DNA from 3 places in the Aerococcus mictus genome. Region 1 is predicted to be linked to each of the others. Evidence: predicted binding sites of a transcription regulator. Region 1 holds the regulator's gene; each other region holds the start of a gene.
What was found. Region 1 encodes NrdR, which represses ribonucleotide reductase genes. Its sites were predicted from a motif close to ACACNATATATNGTGT; they were not measured.

Region 2: the regulator NrdR is predicted to act here: its motif matches at 2,696-2,711, upstream of DBT49_RS01250 (deoxynucleoside kinase).
Region 3: the regulator NrdR is predicted to act here: its motif matches at 2,092-2,107, upstream of DBT49_RS08250 (vitamin B12-dependent ribonucleotide reductase).

What each region holds. Positions count from the first base shown of each region.
Region 1 covers NZ_CP132985.1:664,885-670,745, forward strand. The annotation lists gene polA (DNA polymerase I) at 1-309, shown strand, start outside; gene mutM (DNA-formamidopyrimidine glycosylase) at 736-1,548, shown strand; gene coaE (dephospho-CoA kinase) at 1,562-2,170, shown strand; gene nrdR (transcriptional regulator NrdR) at 2,272-2,793, shown strand; gene DBT49_RS03110 (DnaD domain protein) at 2,790-4,193, shown strand; gene dnaI (primosomal protein DnaI) at 4,190-5,119, shown strand; gene thrS (threonine--tRNA ligase) at 5,422-5,861, shown strand, end outside.
Region 2 covers NZ_CP132985.1:272,751-278,611, forward strand. The annotation lists gene DBT49_RS01240 (glycogen/starch/alpha-glucan phosphorylase) at 1-1,088, shown strand, start outside; gene pnuC (nicotinamide riboside transporter PnuC) at 1,236-1,988, opposite strand; gene DBT49_RS01250 (deoxynucleoside kinase) at 2,006-2,635, opposite strand; gene DBT49_RS01255 (bifunctional 4-hydroxy-2-oxoglutarate aldolase/2-dehydro-3-deoxy-phosphogluconate aldolase) at 3,096-3,722, shown strand; one part of gene DBT49_RS01260 (IS3 family transposase) at 3,806-4,316, shown strand; one part of gene DBT49_RS01260 (IS3 family transposase) at 4,316-5,232, shown strand; gene DBT49_RS01265 (YigZ family protein) at 5,513-5,861, opposite strand, start outside.
Region 3 covers NZ_CP132985.1:1,781,814-1,787,674, reverse strand. The annotation lists gene rpoC (DNA-directed RNA polymerase subunit beta') at 1-1,978, shown strand, start outside; gene DBT49_RS08250 (vitamin B12-dependent ribonucleotide reductase) at 2,274-4,856, shown strand; gene DBT49_RS08245 (cob(I)yrinic acid a,c-diamide adenosyltransferase) at 4,977-5,570, shown strand.

The DNA.
Region 1 (5,861 bases):
GACTTAAAGGCTAAAAATTATAATGTTAGATCCTTTGCCGAAAGAACTGCGATGAATTCGCCAATTCAAGGAACGGCAGCCGACATTATTAAGGTAGCCATGGTTGAGATGGATCAAGCCCTAAAGGAACATCATCTTCAGGCAAATCTTCTCCTCCAAGTCCACGATGAGTTAATTTTTGAAGTGGCCCAAGAGGACTTAGAAGACTTAGCTGCCTTAGTCAAAGATGTCATGGAAAATGCCGTTGCCTTAGACGTCCCCTTAATTGTTGATAGTAACTATGGGTCCACTTGGTATGATGCCAAGTAGGAAAATCTAAGAAAAATTTTAATAGAGAGGATAGGTTGGGACAAGGGTTCTAAGCCTATCAAATAAAGTGAAGTAAGGCCTGATCTATAAGTTAGCTTTGCTGGCATTTTCATAAACGAAGGGAGACTATTGAATAGGGTTCTCTCTTCGTTTTTTGTTTTAGCTATTGGAATCTGAGGATATAGTATGCCTAGCGTTTTCGTCCTTTGGCGCATCCGTCGCATTCTTTCAAACGTGCTCCGGCTGCAGATCGATCTCCACTTCACTAAAGTGCAAGAAATTCTTTTCAAGAATTTTTGCTCTTTAGCTCCAGTGTTATCGATCTTTAGTGCAGCCGTCACACTCTTTACTTTATTTATGGTTATTGTTTGATTAGAATAGGTTAGACTGCTAACAGTGTTTTAGCGGGATGAAGGAGGCTAGTTAATGCCAGAGTTACCTGAAGTAGAAAATGTGAGACGGGGGCTTAATAGAGTCCTTCCTCAAGCCCAAATACAGGATGTGGAAGTAAAATGGCCCAAGATTATTAATTGCCCCCCTCAACTCTTTCGCCAAGCCATGCGAGGGGAGACCTTTGAACGGGTCGACCGTTATGGAAAATACCTGTTTTTTTATTGGAGCGATTACGCCTGGATTAGCCATCTGCGGATGGAAGGCAAGTATTTTGTCTGCGATAGGCAGACGCCGGTTTTAAAGCATAGTCACCTCATCTGTCACTTGCGTGATGGCAGGGACCTACGCTATCATGATGTGCGTAAATTTGGTCGGATATCCTTATTTTCTCGCCAAGATATGCCCCAAGCTATTAAAAATTTAAAACTCGGTCCAGAACCCTGGGATATCAGCTTGGATCAATTCCAAAAAATATTAGCGACGTCTAAGCGGCCCATTAAATCATTAATACTGGACCAGCAAAAAATTGCCGGAATTGGTAATATTTATGCTGATGAATCTCTATTTCAAGCGGGAATTTATCCAGGTCGGCCAGCCAATTCGTTGACTGACCAAGAGACCTTGCTCCTATTAGAAGCCATGCGAGAGATACTGAGTCGAGCGGTAGACTTAGGCGGCTCTAGTGTGCGGACCTATCAGAACACCTTAGGGGAGGGCGGCCAATATCAAAATTATCTCAAGGTTTACCAGCGCCAGGGCCAAGCCTGTTTAAATTGTGGAAGAAGCATTGAGAAAATTAAGTTAGGACAGCGAGGGACGCATTTTTGTCCCAATTGTCAGAAATAAAGGGAGTGTATGAATGACTTTTCGCTTAGGATTAACAGGGTCAATTGCTACAGGAAAATCTACTGTTTCTAATTATTTTAAAAAAGTTGGTTTTCCGGTAGTGGATGCAGACCTGGGGGCTCGAGCTGTCGTTGAGCCGGGAACACAGGGTTTACAAGCTATAAAAGAGCATTTTGGAGAGGATTTTCTCTTTCCCAATGGCACCCTTAATCGGAAGAAATTAGGGGATGTGGTCTTTACAGATAAGGATCAACTCAAAGCTCTTAATCAACTGCTCTTGCCTTATATCTATGACTGGGTCAACGACCAAGCCCAGTCTTACCAAGACCAGGGCCATCAATTGATTATTTTGGATATTCCTTTACTCTATGAGACCAAGTACCAGAACGCTTGTGATGCGGTGATGTTGGTCTATGTTCCAGAAAGCATTCAATTGCAACGACTGATGGACCGGGATAATTTAAGTGAAGACGAGGCCTTTGACCGCATGCTGTCGCAATATAATATTGAACAGAAACTTCGCTGGGCAGATATTGTGATTGATAACCAGGGCAGCATCCAGCAAACGGAACAGCAAGTCGAGGCCTGGTTGAGTATCCAAGGCTTTCAAGCCAAAAAATAAGCTGGCTAAGCTGGCTTTTGCCCCCTTATCCTTCCGGCTTTAAACTGTGCTATAATTAATAAAAGAAATATTTTAGAAAATGTCCAAGGAAGGTGAATATTGTGCGCTGCCCCAGATGTCAAGATAATAATACGAAGGTAATCGATAGTCGGCCTGTGGAGGAAAATACATCGATAAGAAGGCGACGCCTATGTACGCAATGTGATTTTCGCTTCACGACCTTTGAACGAGTAGAGAAGATGCCTTTACTGGTTATCAAACGGGACGGTACCCGGGAAGAATTTTCCAAAGAAAAATTATTACGGGGCTTAGTGAGGTCCTGTGAAAAACGACCAATTGCCCTAGAAACCTTAGAAGATGTGGTTAAGAATATCGAATCGGACATTCGTCAAAAAGGGCAAAACGAGGTTCCTTCGACCCTAATAGGGGAAATGGTCATGGATATTTTGCCCAAGATCGATGAAGTTTCCTATATTCGCTATGCCAGTGTCTACCGCCACTTTGAAGATCCTACTGTCTTTTTGCAAGAAATTGAGCAGCTGAAGCAAATGCAAAAAAATAACGCGGAGGGGCAAACGAATTTAGACTTAGAAGCCAATAATGCGGAGGAAGATCGGCCTTGAATCCATGGGAAAAGTTAAATCCACGTGAACCTCTAAAAATTATCCTCACCCAAATTGTTTCCAATGCCGATCTGGAAGTCTTAACCTATCTCTACCAACCAATTATTGGGGCTGAGGCCTTTGCTCTCTATATGACTCTCTATGCCTATATCGACCGTTCGACTTATCAGTCAGAAGTAATTAATCATGGGGAAATTATGGACCAATTGGTTTTTTCTAAAGAACGCTATGTCAGAAGTAGGCGCCGATTAGAAGCCATTGGTCTCTTACGTAGCTACACCCAGCAAAGTGGTCAAGCCCCAGTTCAGGCCCTCTATCAGTTGTTAGCACCGGTTTCTTCTGAGCAGTTTTTTAAGGATAGCCTAATGACTAGCTTACTTTTAGACCATGTGGGGGAAGAGCGTTTTAATCGCTTATTGGACCGCTTTAGCTTTGAAAAGATTGCTGATAGTCAGGAAAATGATTGGCAGGAGGTCACAGCGACTTTTCAGGATGTTTTTCACCTGTCTCAAAGCAGTCGCCAATTGACTGAAAGCGAAAAGCAAAGCTTGCTAAAGAAGCCGAATAAATCCCTTATAAAAACTAGCCTGGTCAGTGATTTTGATATGGCTTATTTTACTGAGTTGGTACAAAGGTCTTTCCTCAGTGAGCGGGCGGTCAGTCAAGAAGTTAAGGAGATGACCCAAAGCCTCCATGCTCTCTATGGCTTGGATGAAGTTGCCCTGTCCCAATTTGCCATTAAGGCAAGTAATCTAAGAACCAACCAAGTGGACATTAATTACTACCAAGGCCTAGTGATCAAGGCCATGGCGAACCAACCGGTAAAAAAACGACCTGACTATCAAATGGACCAAGCCAAGCGGCAGACCGAAAGTCAGGGTCAGGATTTACCCAAAGAAAATCAGGATGAAGCTAGTCTAGCCTTGATCAAGGCGGCTAAGGCTTATCCGCCCCTAACCTTTGCTAAGACTATCAAAGAACAAAAAAACGGCTATCTAACTACCAACGAGATAAAAACCTTAGAGATGGTCATGAATAAGGGACTTATCGATGGACCAACCTTGAACATTATGATTCACTATTATTTGATCAGCCAGGAAAGTTCAAGTATTGTCCGGTCGACCTTTGAGCGGACAGTGGATGATTGGAGTCAAAAAAATATTCAAAGTCCGGAACAGGCACTCACTTATCTCAACAAACGGACTAAACGGATTCAAAAACAAAGACAAAATAAAAATAAGCGGCAAAATACCAAACGCAAAACCTATCAAGAATTACAGCCCGCTTGGTTTAATCAAAAACAAGAGACGACAGATAAAGAGGAAAAAATGGACCATAAAAGTGTCCAAGCCTTAGCCGATCGGATTCGGGCATTGAATAGTGAGGAGGGAGACGAATGAGAAATATTGGGGAAGATATCAGCCATGAGCTCAATAAAGGCAACTTTCGCCAACGCTTAGACCAAACCAAGGCCCAAGTCTTGAGTGATCCGGATGTTAGACAATTTATTGATAAGCATAAAGAAGACTTGGACCAAGAAACGATTGACCGTTCGATATCGAAACTCTATGAATTTGTTCAAGAAAAAGAACGGATCAGGGCGGGGAAAAGGCCCAAATTTCCTAATTTCTATCCTAAGCTCATTATGAATTTTAATTATATTGATATTGAATACCAGGCGACTGATGAATTTCTCGCCGCCCAAAAAGAGCGGGAGAAAAAGCAACGGGTCACTTTACTGGAAATGCCTAAGGATTTAAAGCAAGCCTCCTTCCAAAACTTTGACCTGACCGATCCCAAACGTCAAGCTGCCTTGGAGAAGGCCATTGATTTTGTTGAAGCCATGCAGTCTAAGCCCAAGCAATTTCATCAAGGCCTTTACTTACATGGTCCCTTTGGTGTGGGTAAGTCCTACTTAGCGGCAGCTGTGGCTAACCACTTGGCTGAACATGGTTTTACTACCACCTTGTTCCACTATCCCACTTTTATTAGTGAGATCAAGAGTGCCATTAAAGATAATCGTGTTAACCAGCGACTCAAGAGCCTCCAAGAAGCCCAAGTATTGATGATTGATGATATTGGTGCTGAAAGTAATTCGGCTTGGGTCCGTGATGAAGTCTTAGGGGTTCTCTTGCAGAACCGTATGAGTCAAGGCCAGGCTACTTTTTTCACTTCTAATTTCTCCATGCAGGAATTAGAAAATCATTTGGCCCATACTAATCAAGGAGATTCGGAAACGGTGAAGGCGCAGCGGATTATGGAAAGGGTTCGTTATTTGAGCGAGGAAGTAACCATGTCCGGGCGCAACCGTCGCTATTCGAATTAGAGTCCGTTCACTTTCCTAAATAAAAGCTTGAATTGTTTCATAAAAAGTGCTTTAATTAAAGCAAGTCAGTGATAGAAGACTGAATATAATCAACTTGTAGGAGAGACAGGCTAGATGGTGCAAATGCCTGACAGGTTTTATAGGATACCACTTCTTAGACTTTCTATATGACGTTAGCGCAACGTTATCAGCGTACTAGAGACACTATAGGTGTAAACTAGGGTGGAACCACGATATGAATTAGTAATCGTCCCTTCTGAGCATGCTCAGAAGGGATTTTTTTATAGGAGGAATTTGATAAAATGATACAGTTAACTTTTCCTGATCAAAGTGTAAAGGAATTTGAATCCGGTGTGAGTGGCCGCGATGTGGCTAAATCCATTAGCAATTCTTTAGCCAAACGGGTGGTTGCTTACACTTTAAATGATGAATTAAAGGGCTTAGATGAAGCGATTGAAAGTGATGGTAGCATTCGTTTAATCGATCCTAAGAATAAAGAAACTGAGCAAGAAGCCTTAGATATTCTCCGCCATTCCAGCGCCCATTTACTGGCTCAAGCTTTGCGCCGTCTCTATCCTGACATTAAATTTGGGGTAGGACCAGCCATCGAAAATGGCTTCTACTATGACACCGATAATGGTCAAGGCCAACAAGTGAGTGAGGAAGACTTGCCACGGGTTGAAGCTGAGATGGAAAAGATTGTTAAAGAAGACTACCCAGTGGTAGGTAAGGAAGTAAGCCG
Region 2 (5,861 bases), 390 kb from region 1:
CTGATATTTACCCAGAAAAATTCTCCAATAAGACTAATGGGATTACTTTTAGACGATGGATAATGGCTGCCAATCCGCGTTTGGCTCATTTAATTGACCAAAGCATTGGTGACCAATGGCATCAAGGGATTTCAGATCTTAACGATTTAAGCAAAGAAAAGGACAATAAGGATTTCATGGATCAACTAGCTCAAATTAAGCAGGCTAATAAAGACCGTTTAGCGGAACATTTAAAGGCAAGTAAACGGATCGAGATTAAGCCAGATTCAATTATTGATGTTCAAATTAAACGGATCCATGAGTATAAACGTCAACAAATGTTGGCCCTTTATATTATCTACAAATATTTTGATATCAAGAACGGCAACTACCCGCAAACCCCAATCACCATTCTTTTTGGCGGCAAGGCCGCTCCAGCCTATACCATTGCCCAAGATATTATCCACTTAATTCTTACCTTGTCGGCGCTGATTAAGGAAGATCCTGAAGTGGCCCCTTATTTACAGGTTGAGTTTGTCTCCAACTATAATGTCACCGAAGCAGAATACCTCATTCCGGCGGCTGATATTTCTGAACAAATTTCCTTAGCCTCAAAAGAGGCGAGTGGAACTGGTAATATGAAATTTATGCTCAATGGTGCCTTAACCATTTGTACCTTGGATGGGGCGAATGTGGAAATTGCTGAGCGGGTAGGGGAAGACAACATCTACACCTTTGGTAAGTCTAGTGATGAGATCATTGACCTCTATGCGAATAATGGCTATAATCCGCAAGATTACTATAATCGTCCCGCCATTAAACCCTTGGTTGACTTCATTGTGAGTGCGGAGATGATTCGCCTAGGCCACGAAAGTCAATTACGGCGTCTCTATGAAGATATCAAGAACAAGGACTACTTCATGGCGATGATTGACTTAGAAGAATATATCACGCTTAAAGATAAGATGTACCAAGACTATGAGGACCAAGAGGCTTGGTTGGATAAGGTCTTAGTTAATATTTCAGAAGCGGGCTACTTCTCCAGTGACCGTACGATTTTGGAATATAATGAGGATATTTGGCACTTAGAAGTGGCTGATTCTGAATAAGCAGTTAGTGACATGATTGAAACAAAAAATGCAGCAAGCCTAAGGACTTTGCTTGAGAAGTAGGAGCGATTAGAACTTCTCAGTGATCCTTCTGTGCTTGCTGCACTTTTTATTTATTATGTTGTTGAAGATGGAAGCGACAAGTCTTTAGTCGGTGCATTCGTTTTCGTATTCTAAGGCAGAGCTCTTACCTTTAGACCAGATAATTAAACCAGCAATCCCTTGAGCTAACATGCCTAGGTAGGAGAAACCAACGATCAGGTTACCTGCTTGTAACCAAAGAATTACTGAAAGGACATCGTTAATTAACCAGAGATAGTAACCGTCCTTGTGACCAGTCACTTGGCGTTGTTGGGCAGTAAAGGAAATCCCATTAGTGATGGCGTCTAAGACAATTTGTTGGCCACCTAATACATAGGAGAAAGCCCCCAAACCAATGGTCCAGAAGAAGACCGCTTGGCAAATTATTTTTAAATTAAAGTATTGGTCCACATGGAGGTCACCATTTTCGTCACGACGTTTAGCCCAACTGAAGTGGCCAACAAATTCGGTGATGAGATAGTAAATAGATGAAAACATATCTCCGTAAATTCCTAGGATAGCGGCAGCGGCAATCCCGAAGATGTTTTGAATCCCGTTGACAATAAAAGTAGGTTGCCATTGAATGGCTAAGGTCCAAGTGCCTAAAAATCCAAAGATACTCATCCCTAGAGACATAAGGATGTTAAGGTCAAATTCTTGGCTGGTTAAACTGGTAATAATTCCATATAAATTAAATCCCAAGGAGACGATAAAACCAAAAGCGATGATAGCTAATTCTACCTTGTTGAGTGGTTTTAAGGCGCGGTGAATACATTCTTTTAAGGACAGGGTCTTAGTGGCTTTGTTTTGTTCTTGCATATATTTTCCTCGTTTTTCTATTGAATTTTTTCTAAGTAAGTGTCAATGCTATCGAAAATGATTTGGGCATCTTGGGGGCGATGAATGTCATAATTATCCACATTTAGCCGCATTTTAGGTGATTGGTCATAGTCTGCATACCATTGACCATAGTGGCTGTGGAGTTGACGGTAATAGTCGTAAAGGCCGTTATCAGAACTTGGTTGTTCATAAACCCGGCCCCGTTTTTTGATGTTTTTGACAGCGTTGTCTAGGGAACTATCTAAAAAGACTAGGAGGTCAGGAGCCTTTTTAGGTAAGCTGTCTAATTCTTCCATCATATTGGCTAGTAAGTCACGGTAGATGTCAAACTCTTCTTCAGAGATATTCCCGTTTAAGACATTCAAATAGGTGAAAAGTTCGTCTTCGTAAATACTACGGTCCAAAACGTTATTATTATCGAAAAAGGCTGCCTTAATATTTTTAAAGCGTTGGTTTAAAAAGTAAATCTGTAAGGAAAAGGCATATTTCTTGGGGTCTTGGTAATATTTATCAAGGATGGGGTTTTCCTCGACAGGTTCGTAAAATACTTTTGTGCCTAAATATTCAGCTAATTTTCCGGCATAGGTCGATTTTCCTGCGCCGATGGTTCCAGCAAAAACTATCACTATTGTAATCCCTACTCTCTAACTATATATTGTGCTGTTTTCTTATAAAAATAAGTGTAAACACTATATCTTGTGTCCGAAAAGTATTCTATCATAGGATATTGAGAAGGCCAAGGAAGAAATTTGCCTGGGATCTTTGACCTATTTGACTAAGCTTGAGACTGCCTGGATGGCTCAGCCTAATTATTTTTAAAATTTAATTAAGCTTTTGTATATAGTGGTCTTCTTTATAAAAGTTCTAAAATGACTGATAAGGTGATGAAATCGCTTGCGAAAGCGTTAACAAGCTGCTATAATAACCTTGTGAGTCCCTTACAATGCTTACCCAAAACCTGTAAGGGCTTTTTTGTTTTCAAGGAAATATAAAGCAGCCCGGGGCTTTTTTCTAGCAAATCCTAGTAATCGTGTTAGACTGAATAATAATAAGCAGCGTAATTTCAATGAGTGGAGGACATTAGGTATGGCAGAAACTTTTAAAGAACGATTGGGCAAAGAGCAACTCTTACCCTTATACACGGTCAATGACTTAGGGTCGGTAGCCTTAGCTGAGGCGGTTCTAAGCGAAAATAACTTATCCTTTATCGAAGTGACCTACCGCAGTGACCTGGCTTCTCAAGCCATTCAGCAATTGGCGGATAGAGGCAAATTAGTTGTGGGAGCAGGCACAGTCCGTGACTTGGATACCGCCAAGGACGCCATTGACCATGGCGCGCAATTTATTGTCAGTCCAGGTTTATCGACTGAAGTGGTCAACTATTGTTTGAAAGAAGATATTCCTGTTTTCCCCGGAGCAGTTACTCCAAGTGAAATCATGCAAGCCATGGACTTAGGCCTTGACGTGGTGAAATTCTTCCCAGCCAATGTCTATGGGGGGATGTCAGCGATTAAGTCTTTAGCAGGACCTTTCTTTGATATCCAATTCATACCCACTGGCGGGGTCAATAGTGACAACTTCACCGACTATTTAGCCAATGACGCCGTATTGGCAGTGGGGGGCTCCTTTATCTTGTCTGAAAAAGAGGTCTTAAAAGATGAAGGAAAGACAGCCTCAGAAAAATTAGCTGCCTTAACCAAGCAGCTCCACTAAAACTTATTGGAAGATAAACACCCAGCTTTTTGTAGTGACCCCCAAAAGTTGGACTAAGAATTCAACTTTTGGGGGTTATTTTTATGTCTAAATATTCATTAGAATTTAAACTGAATTTAGTAGGAGACTATATTGCGAAAAAAGGAAGTTATCGAACCTTAGCTAATAAAGCAGGAATAGATCCTTCTATTTTACGAAGGTGGGTTAATAACTATTATGAATTTGGTGTAGATGGTTTAAAGAAAAGGCGGACTCAACAGGTTTATACTGTTGAATTCAAATTAAATGCGATAGAATTGTATGAAAGTACGGAAATGAGTTATCGCGAATTGGCCAATTCATTAAACATGAATAATCCAAGTCTAATCGCTAATTGGCGAAGAGCTTATCATGAAAGAGGACTTGATGGCCTTTCCGCGAGGAAAGGAAGGCCACCTAAAGTGTCTAAAAAGAAATCACAAATCAATCAAATAAAGGATAGCAGCGAAACCAATCAGTTAAGTGAAGCAAAAATAAAGGAACTTGAACAACGGATTACGGATTTAGAAATTGAGAACAAATTTTTAAAAGGATTGAGGAGACGTGTGGCTCAAAGAGTCAAGCGAGAAAAGAAGAAATAGTGACCGAAATCACACGTCTCCATGATGAAAAATATGCTTTAAAAGATATTCTTAGCGTTTTAAAGTTTCCTAAATCGACCTACTTTTATTGGAAAAATAAAGATGAGGAAATTGATAAGGATGCCGATTTAAAAGAGGAAATGAAAGACATCAGAGAAACCCATAAGGATTATGGTTATCGAAGAATGCGAGCTGAACTGCTTTCCCGTGGTTATAAGGTCAGTAAAAACAAAGTTCAACGCCTAATGAAAATTATGGGGATACAGGTCACTAGCTATACTAGAAAGACAAGAAAATATAATTCCTACAAAGGAACGATTGGAGAGATAGCGCCAAATCGTATCAACCGGCGGTTTGATTCGACCATTCCTTATCAAAAAATAACAACAGACACAACAGAATTTAAATACTACTATGCCGATGATTCTGGGAATTATCAAACTGGAAAACTCTATTTAGATCCTTACATGGATCTATTTAATCGAGAAATTATTTCTTTTAAGATAACACATCAGCCTAATGGACAAAGCATGTTGGAGGGGCTACAAGCTGCCATTGAAGCAAGTAAATTATGTCCATACAGAAGAACCTTTCATTCTGATCAGGGCTGGGCCTATCAAATGAAAAGTTACACCCGGCTCTTGAAGGATCACCGAATTTTTCAAAGTATGTCTCGTAAAGGAAATTGCTTAGATAATTCGCCAATGGAGAATTTCTTTAGTCTACTAAAACAAGAAGTCTACTATGGTCGGACTTATCATTCCTTTGAAGAATTAGCACAAGCGATTGAAGATTTTATAATCTATTACAATGGTGAAAGAATCAAAGAAAAATTAGATTTTAGGAGTCCTATAGAATTTCGTCTTCATCACGCTTCTTTCGCCGCTTAATGATTACACATAAACTTTAAACTTATCAAGAGCCGCTACGCTCTTCCTCTTGACAAGTTTAAATTTCTGAGTAAATGTGTCGGCAAGAAATAAGCAAGAACTGTAAGCAACAAAAAAGAGCTGGCCAAAGGCCAACTCACTATATATAAAGTCCAACTTATTGGGGTCACCATATTTTAGCGGCTGGGTGTTTTTTGAACGAAGATTTTTATTAGCTAGCTAAAAACTGACAACAAATAAGCCTGATTTCACCCCTTGGGGTAAGATCAGGCTTATTTCTTTATTGATCAGTATCGACCGGGACAGGCACATCGACATAGACTTCTTCACCAATCTGAAAACTGGCTTGGGCAGCAGTGAGGTTGGTGAGTTCTTCTTGGACCTTGTCCACTTCTTGACTCGGGACGCCTAAGTGATAGGTCACTTTTTCTAAGTAGGAGGTATCTAAGAGAGAATAGGGGGAGTTTTCCACCCAGTAAGCCATGCTACCATTGAGGGAATAATCGATAGTCACATCGACTTGGGTTTGCAAGCGGCGTTCAACCACACCAATCTGGTGGACGGCTTCGGAAACGGCACCGCTATAGGCACGGACTAAACCGCCAGCTCCCAATTTGGTGCCCCCAAAA
Region 3 (5,861 bases), 1.1 Mb from region 1:
TGAGATCATGCCGGCTGATTTTGCTTATATTAATGAGCCCACATCAGAAAACTTAAATGGTCAAACCGCTGATCGTTTCTTCGTCAATCCTGGGGAAGATACCGAAAAAGCGATTGCTCAATTAGAGACTACGGCGCCATTTAAGAAGGGCTACTTAGAAGAAATTATCGCCGCTATCTTCAAGCGCTTGAAGGTTACTGAAACCTCCCAATTCTTAGACCGCTTGAAGGCTCTTGGTTACTACTACTCCACCAAGTCAGGGATTACCGTTGGGATTGCTGATATTACCGTTTTAGATGCCAAGGACCAACACGTGGACAAGGGGCATAAACGCGTTGACAATATCATGAAGCAATACCGTCGTGGTTTAATTACCGATGACGAACGCTATGACCAAGTCATTAACACGTGGAATGATGTCAAAAACGACATTGAAAACGAATTGAAACACAGTCTGTCTCCAGATAACCCATTCTTTATCATGATGGACTCTGGTGCGCGTGGTAACATCTCCAACTTTACCCAATTAGCGGGGATGCGTGGTTTGATGGCGGGACCAAGTGGTAAGATTATTGAACTGCCAGTTACTTCTAACTTCCGTGAAGGGCTATCGGTTCAAGAAATGTTTATCTCCACTCACGGGGCACGTAAAGGGATGACCGATACCGCCTTGAAGACGGCCGACTCTGGTTACCTAACCCGTCGTCTGGTTGACGTGGCCCAAGACGTGATTATCCGTGAAAATGATTGTGGAACCGACCGTGGCTTAACCGTTTCAGCCATTAAAGAAGGTAACGAAATGATCGAAAGCCTGGCTGAACGTCTGACTGGTCGTTACATCCAAAAAACGGTCCGTGATCCACAAACCGGTGAAGTTCTCGCTCACCATAATGAGCTGGTTTCACCAGAAACCGCAGCTAAGATTGAAGCTGCTGGCCTCAAACACGTTACTATTCGTTCTGCCTTTACCTGCCGGACCCGCCATGGGGTATGTAAGTATTGCTACGGTTCTGACCTAGCAACCAATGGCGAAGTCGAAGTTGGTGAAGCAGTTGGTATCGTGGCTGCCCAATCCATTGGGGAACCTGGTACCCAGTTGACCATGCGTACCTTCCATACCGGTGGGGTTGCCGGGGATGACATTACCCAAGGTTTACCTCGTGTTCAAGAAATCGTTGAAGCCCGTCATCCGAAAGGGCAAGCGGTGATTACTGAAGTGACTGGGGAAGTCGTGGCCATTGATATTGAAGAAGAAACCCGGACCAAGACTGTTACCGTCAAAGGGGAAACTGACGAACGGGAATACAAGGTGCCTTACACTGCCCGTATGAAGGTCAGCGAAGGTGACTTGATTGAACGTGGTGCCCAATTAACAGAAGGGTCCATTGATCCCAAAGAATTGCTCCGGATCACGAATTCCCTCACCGTAGAAAACTACATGTTAGCGGAAATCCAACGGGTTTACCGTCAACAAGGGGTGGACATTAACGACAAGCACGTGGAAGTTCTCCTACGTCAAATGATGCGTAAGGTTAGAGTCTTAGACCCAGGCGCTTCTGACTTGTTGCCAGGGCACTTAATGGATATTGGTGAATTTGAAGACGCCAATGAGGAAATCATTAAGACTGGCCAACAACCAGCTACCTGTCAACCAGTCCTCCTAGGAATTACCAAGGCAGCCTTGGAAACTAAATCCTTCCTATCTGCTGCTTCCTTCCAAGAAACCACCAAGGTCCTCACTGACGCTGCTATTAGTGGTAAACGGGACGAGTTACTTGGATTGAAAGAAAACGTCATTATTGGTAAGATAATTCCTGCTGGTACTGGTGTCGGTCGCTACCGTCACATGGAACCAGAAAAATTAGGTGTGGAACAAGTTGTTGAAGTGCCGGCCCATGAGCCATCTGACAACGAAAATCCAGCCGAAATTGCGACAATTACCAAACCAATCGACGAAAACTATAGCGGTATGCCTTAATTAAGGTAGATACCATTAAAAGAGGATAGGCGCATATCCGACTACAAGATATGCGCCTCTCTTTTTGTCCAAGGCCATGGGACTGGGCTTTAACCGCTTCAAGCAAAGCAACAACACTATATATAGTGTTGTTGCTTTTTAATTGATACTATATATTGATTTTTTAGCTTGCTTTCTGTTTAAGTTTTTCCTATAATAGCAATGCAGCTAATTTTTAGCCGATAGACCATTAACTTAACTCACGCTAAAGCAGCTGAAAAGTCTACAAACAAGTAAAGTATAAAGGAGATTCATTATGGAAACTGCGATGAAGAATATTGTGGAATGGAATAAAGAGGCGCTTAACCAAGCCATCAAATCCTTCCCTCAAGTTTATCCGATGACAGAAGACATGAACAAAACCTTCTCTGGCATCAGTCGGATGGTCATGTTGGACCGTTATTCCTTTAAAGACACCATGAAAGAAACCCTAGCCCCTGGTGACTTAGTGGTATTAACTGTCCGCCCTGACCCGCAATATCCAGGACGGGGGATCGGGATTGTCCAAGCCATTGAGAACAAGACCGCAACCATTTGGGTCGAAGAAGCCTATCGTGGGTCCCTAATGGGAGAAGAACAGGAAACTGGCCTGGTAAAACGCCCATTGGATGAAATCGACAAACCTTTAGAAATCTACTATGAACAAATTGCCAAACGGAATGCCCATGGCTTAGCAGCTATTGATAATAATGAAGACCGCCGCCAAGACATTGAAGCAGCCTTCTACCAAGAAGAATCCAAGGGTAACTTTGTTCCTGCCGGCCGGGTCTTATATGGTGCAGGTTCCGGAACCGATGTCACCTACTTTAACTGCTATGTCATGCCTTATGTGCCTGACTCCCGGGGTGGTATTGCTGACCACCGTAAGGAAGTGATGGAAATTATGTCCCGTGGTGGGGGTGTTGGGACCAATGGCTCCACCTTGAGACCACGTCACTCCCTGGTTCGTGGAGTTAACGGGAAGTCTTCCGGGGCGGTTTCCTGGTTAGATGACATTGCTAAATTAACCCACCTGGTAGAACAAGGCGGTAGCCGTCGTGGGGCCCAAATGATCATGCTAGCAGACTGGCATCCAGATATTTTGGAATTCATTATTTCTAAGATGCAAAACCCACGCATCCTCCAATTTATCAAGGAAAGCTCTAAGGACAGCTACATTAAACAATTAGTTGATGAAAAGTTAAAATTCGTCTACTCAACTCCAGCGCAAATCGACATGTACCAAGCTGTCGTTGACCTCAAGGAAAAACAAGCTGGTCAAGTCAGTGATGCAGCCTATGCTGAAGCCAAGGAAAACTTGGAACAAGGTGGCCATTATGAAGTCAATGAACCCGACTTCCTAACTGGGGCTAATATTTCCGTAGCTATTTCATCAGACTTTATGGAAGCTGTTAAGGAAGGTAAGGATTGGAGCCTCCGCTTCCCAGCAGTGGAAAAATATGACCAAGAAGAAATGGCCGCTTACGACACCCAATGGCAAGAAATTGGCGATGTGCGTGAATGGGAAGCCCTGGGTCATGAAATTACCACTTACCGGACCCTGCCTGCCCAAGAACTATGGCAATTGATCAACATTTGTGCTACTTACGCGGCTGAACCAGGCATTTTCTTTATTGACCGCGCCAATGAAGACACTAATGCGGTGGCTTACGGGCAAAAGGTTGTGGCAACCAACCCTTGTGGGGAACAACCCCTAGCGCCTTATTCCGTATGTAACTTGGGTGCGATTAACCTGGCCCAAATGGCGGACAAGGAAAACAAACGCCTGGATAAAGAAAAACTACAACAAACAGTAGCTACCGCTATCCGCATGCAAGATAACGTCATCGATGCTACACCATACTTCTTGGAAGCCAACAAGAAACAAGCTCTTGGTGAACGTCGGATTGGTTTAGGGGTTATGGGTCTGGCTGACCTCTTAATCTACTGTGAAAAACGCTATGGTTCTAAAGAAGGTAACCAATTAGTCGATGAAGTCTTTGAAACCATCGCGGTAACGGCTTACCAAACCTCCATCGAACTCGCCAAAGAACGGGGCAGCTTCCCATTCTTAATCGGGGAAAGTGAAGAAGAAACCCAAGCCCTCAGAGAACGCTTTGTTCAATCCGGTTTCATGCAAAGAATGCCTGAAAGCATCCGTGAAGACGTCTTGAAGTATGGGATCCGCAACTCCCACTTACTCACCGTGGCGCCGACCGGAAGTACCGGGACCATGATGAATGTCTCTACCGGGCTCGAACCTTACTTTGCCTTTAAATACTACCGGACCGGTCGTTTAGGTAAATTTATTGAAGTCAATGCCGACATCGTCCAAGAATACCTGGATAAACATCCAGAAGCTGATGCTGACAACCTGCCTGACTTCTTTGTGTCTGCCATGGACCTAAGCCCAAGAGAACACGTTGATGTGCAAACCACTATTCAACGTTGGGTAGATAGCTCCATTTCTAAGACCGTTAATGCACCTAAGGGTTACGCGGTTAACCAAGTGGCCGAAGTCTATGAAAAACTTTATGAAGGCGGCGCTAAGGGTGGTACCGTTTATGTTGACGGGTCACGGGATTCTCAAGTCCTCACCTTAAATAAGGATGAACATGAAGACAGTGACCAAGATTCTCAAGCCGATCAAAGCAAGCAAGACGATGTGGTTGTCGTTGATGACAGTGAAGAATTACGTCAATTAGTCGACCAAGCCCAAGCTGAAGCCAATGAAGAAGAAGTCGTCTTCGGTAGCGAACTTGGCAATACCTGCCCAATTTGCCGGACCGGGATTGTCGAAGAAATTGGCGGCTGCAATACCTGTTCAAATTGCTTTGCCCAATTAAAATGTGGTTTATAATAAAATAACTTTAATGATATATGAGAAAAAGTCACTAAGTTTTTACTTAGTGGCTTTTTTATCACCATTTAAATCGTATTTATAGAAGAAATACTTTATAATGTAAGTGAGGTGATTAATATGCAAATTTATACCCGAACAGGGGATAAGGGGACGACCCGGATTATCGGTGGCCAGGAAGTTCCTAAAGATTCCTTACGTGTCAATGCCTATGGGAGCGTGGACGAATTAAATTCATGGATTGGTGTGACCATTAGCGAAAATGAATCATGGCCAGAGTTAAACGAGGAATTGATTCAAATCCAACAGTATTTATTTGACTGTGGGAATGACTTTGCTACGCCGGAGGGCAAGGGTGAGTACCGCTTAAAACAAGCCGCGATTGATTGGCTAGAGGAACGGATTGATACCTACAATCCCCAAGCGCCCGCGGTGGAATCCTTTATCCTGCCCGGTGGTAGCCGTTTAGCTAGTCGTTTGCACTATGCACGGACAGTGACCCGCCGCTGCGAACGTCACATTGTTTCCTTCATGCGTGAAGAAAGCTCCAGTCCTGTCGCTTTGAAATTTATTAACCGCCTATCCGACTACTTCTTTGCAGTAGCCCGGCTCGCCAATGTTAAGGTAGGCCTATCTGATATCCTCTACGAACGTAGTGGCAAGGTCTTCCATGACGAAAGTGAATTAAGCAAGGAAGACCTCAAAGATAGTTAGTCTCTTTATAGATAAATATATTTTGATAGTCATTTCATTTTTATATTTAAGGACAAGTTATCAATAAATTTTAGTTAATAGTTATGAGCTGGAGTGAAGCTTTGAAGTTGGTCGTTAGCCATGAACAAGCAAGCGATGTGAATTACGACTCGTAGGCTTTAGCCGTACGAGCCGTTTGAAGCTCGCTAGGCGAGAGACCTTGGCTCGAGTCGGTGCCATGGCTTTTCAACGTCTAAATTTCAAAAGCAGAGCGCAAGCTCACAAATATTATTTGCTTTAAAATATTATTAA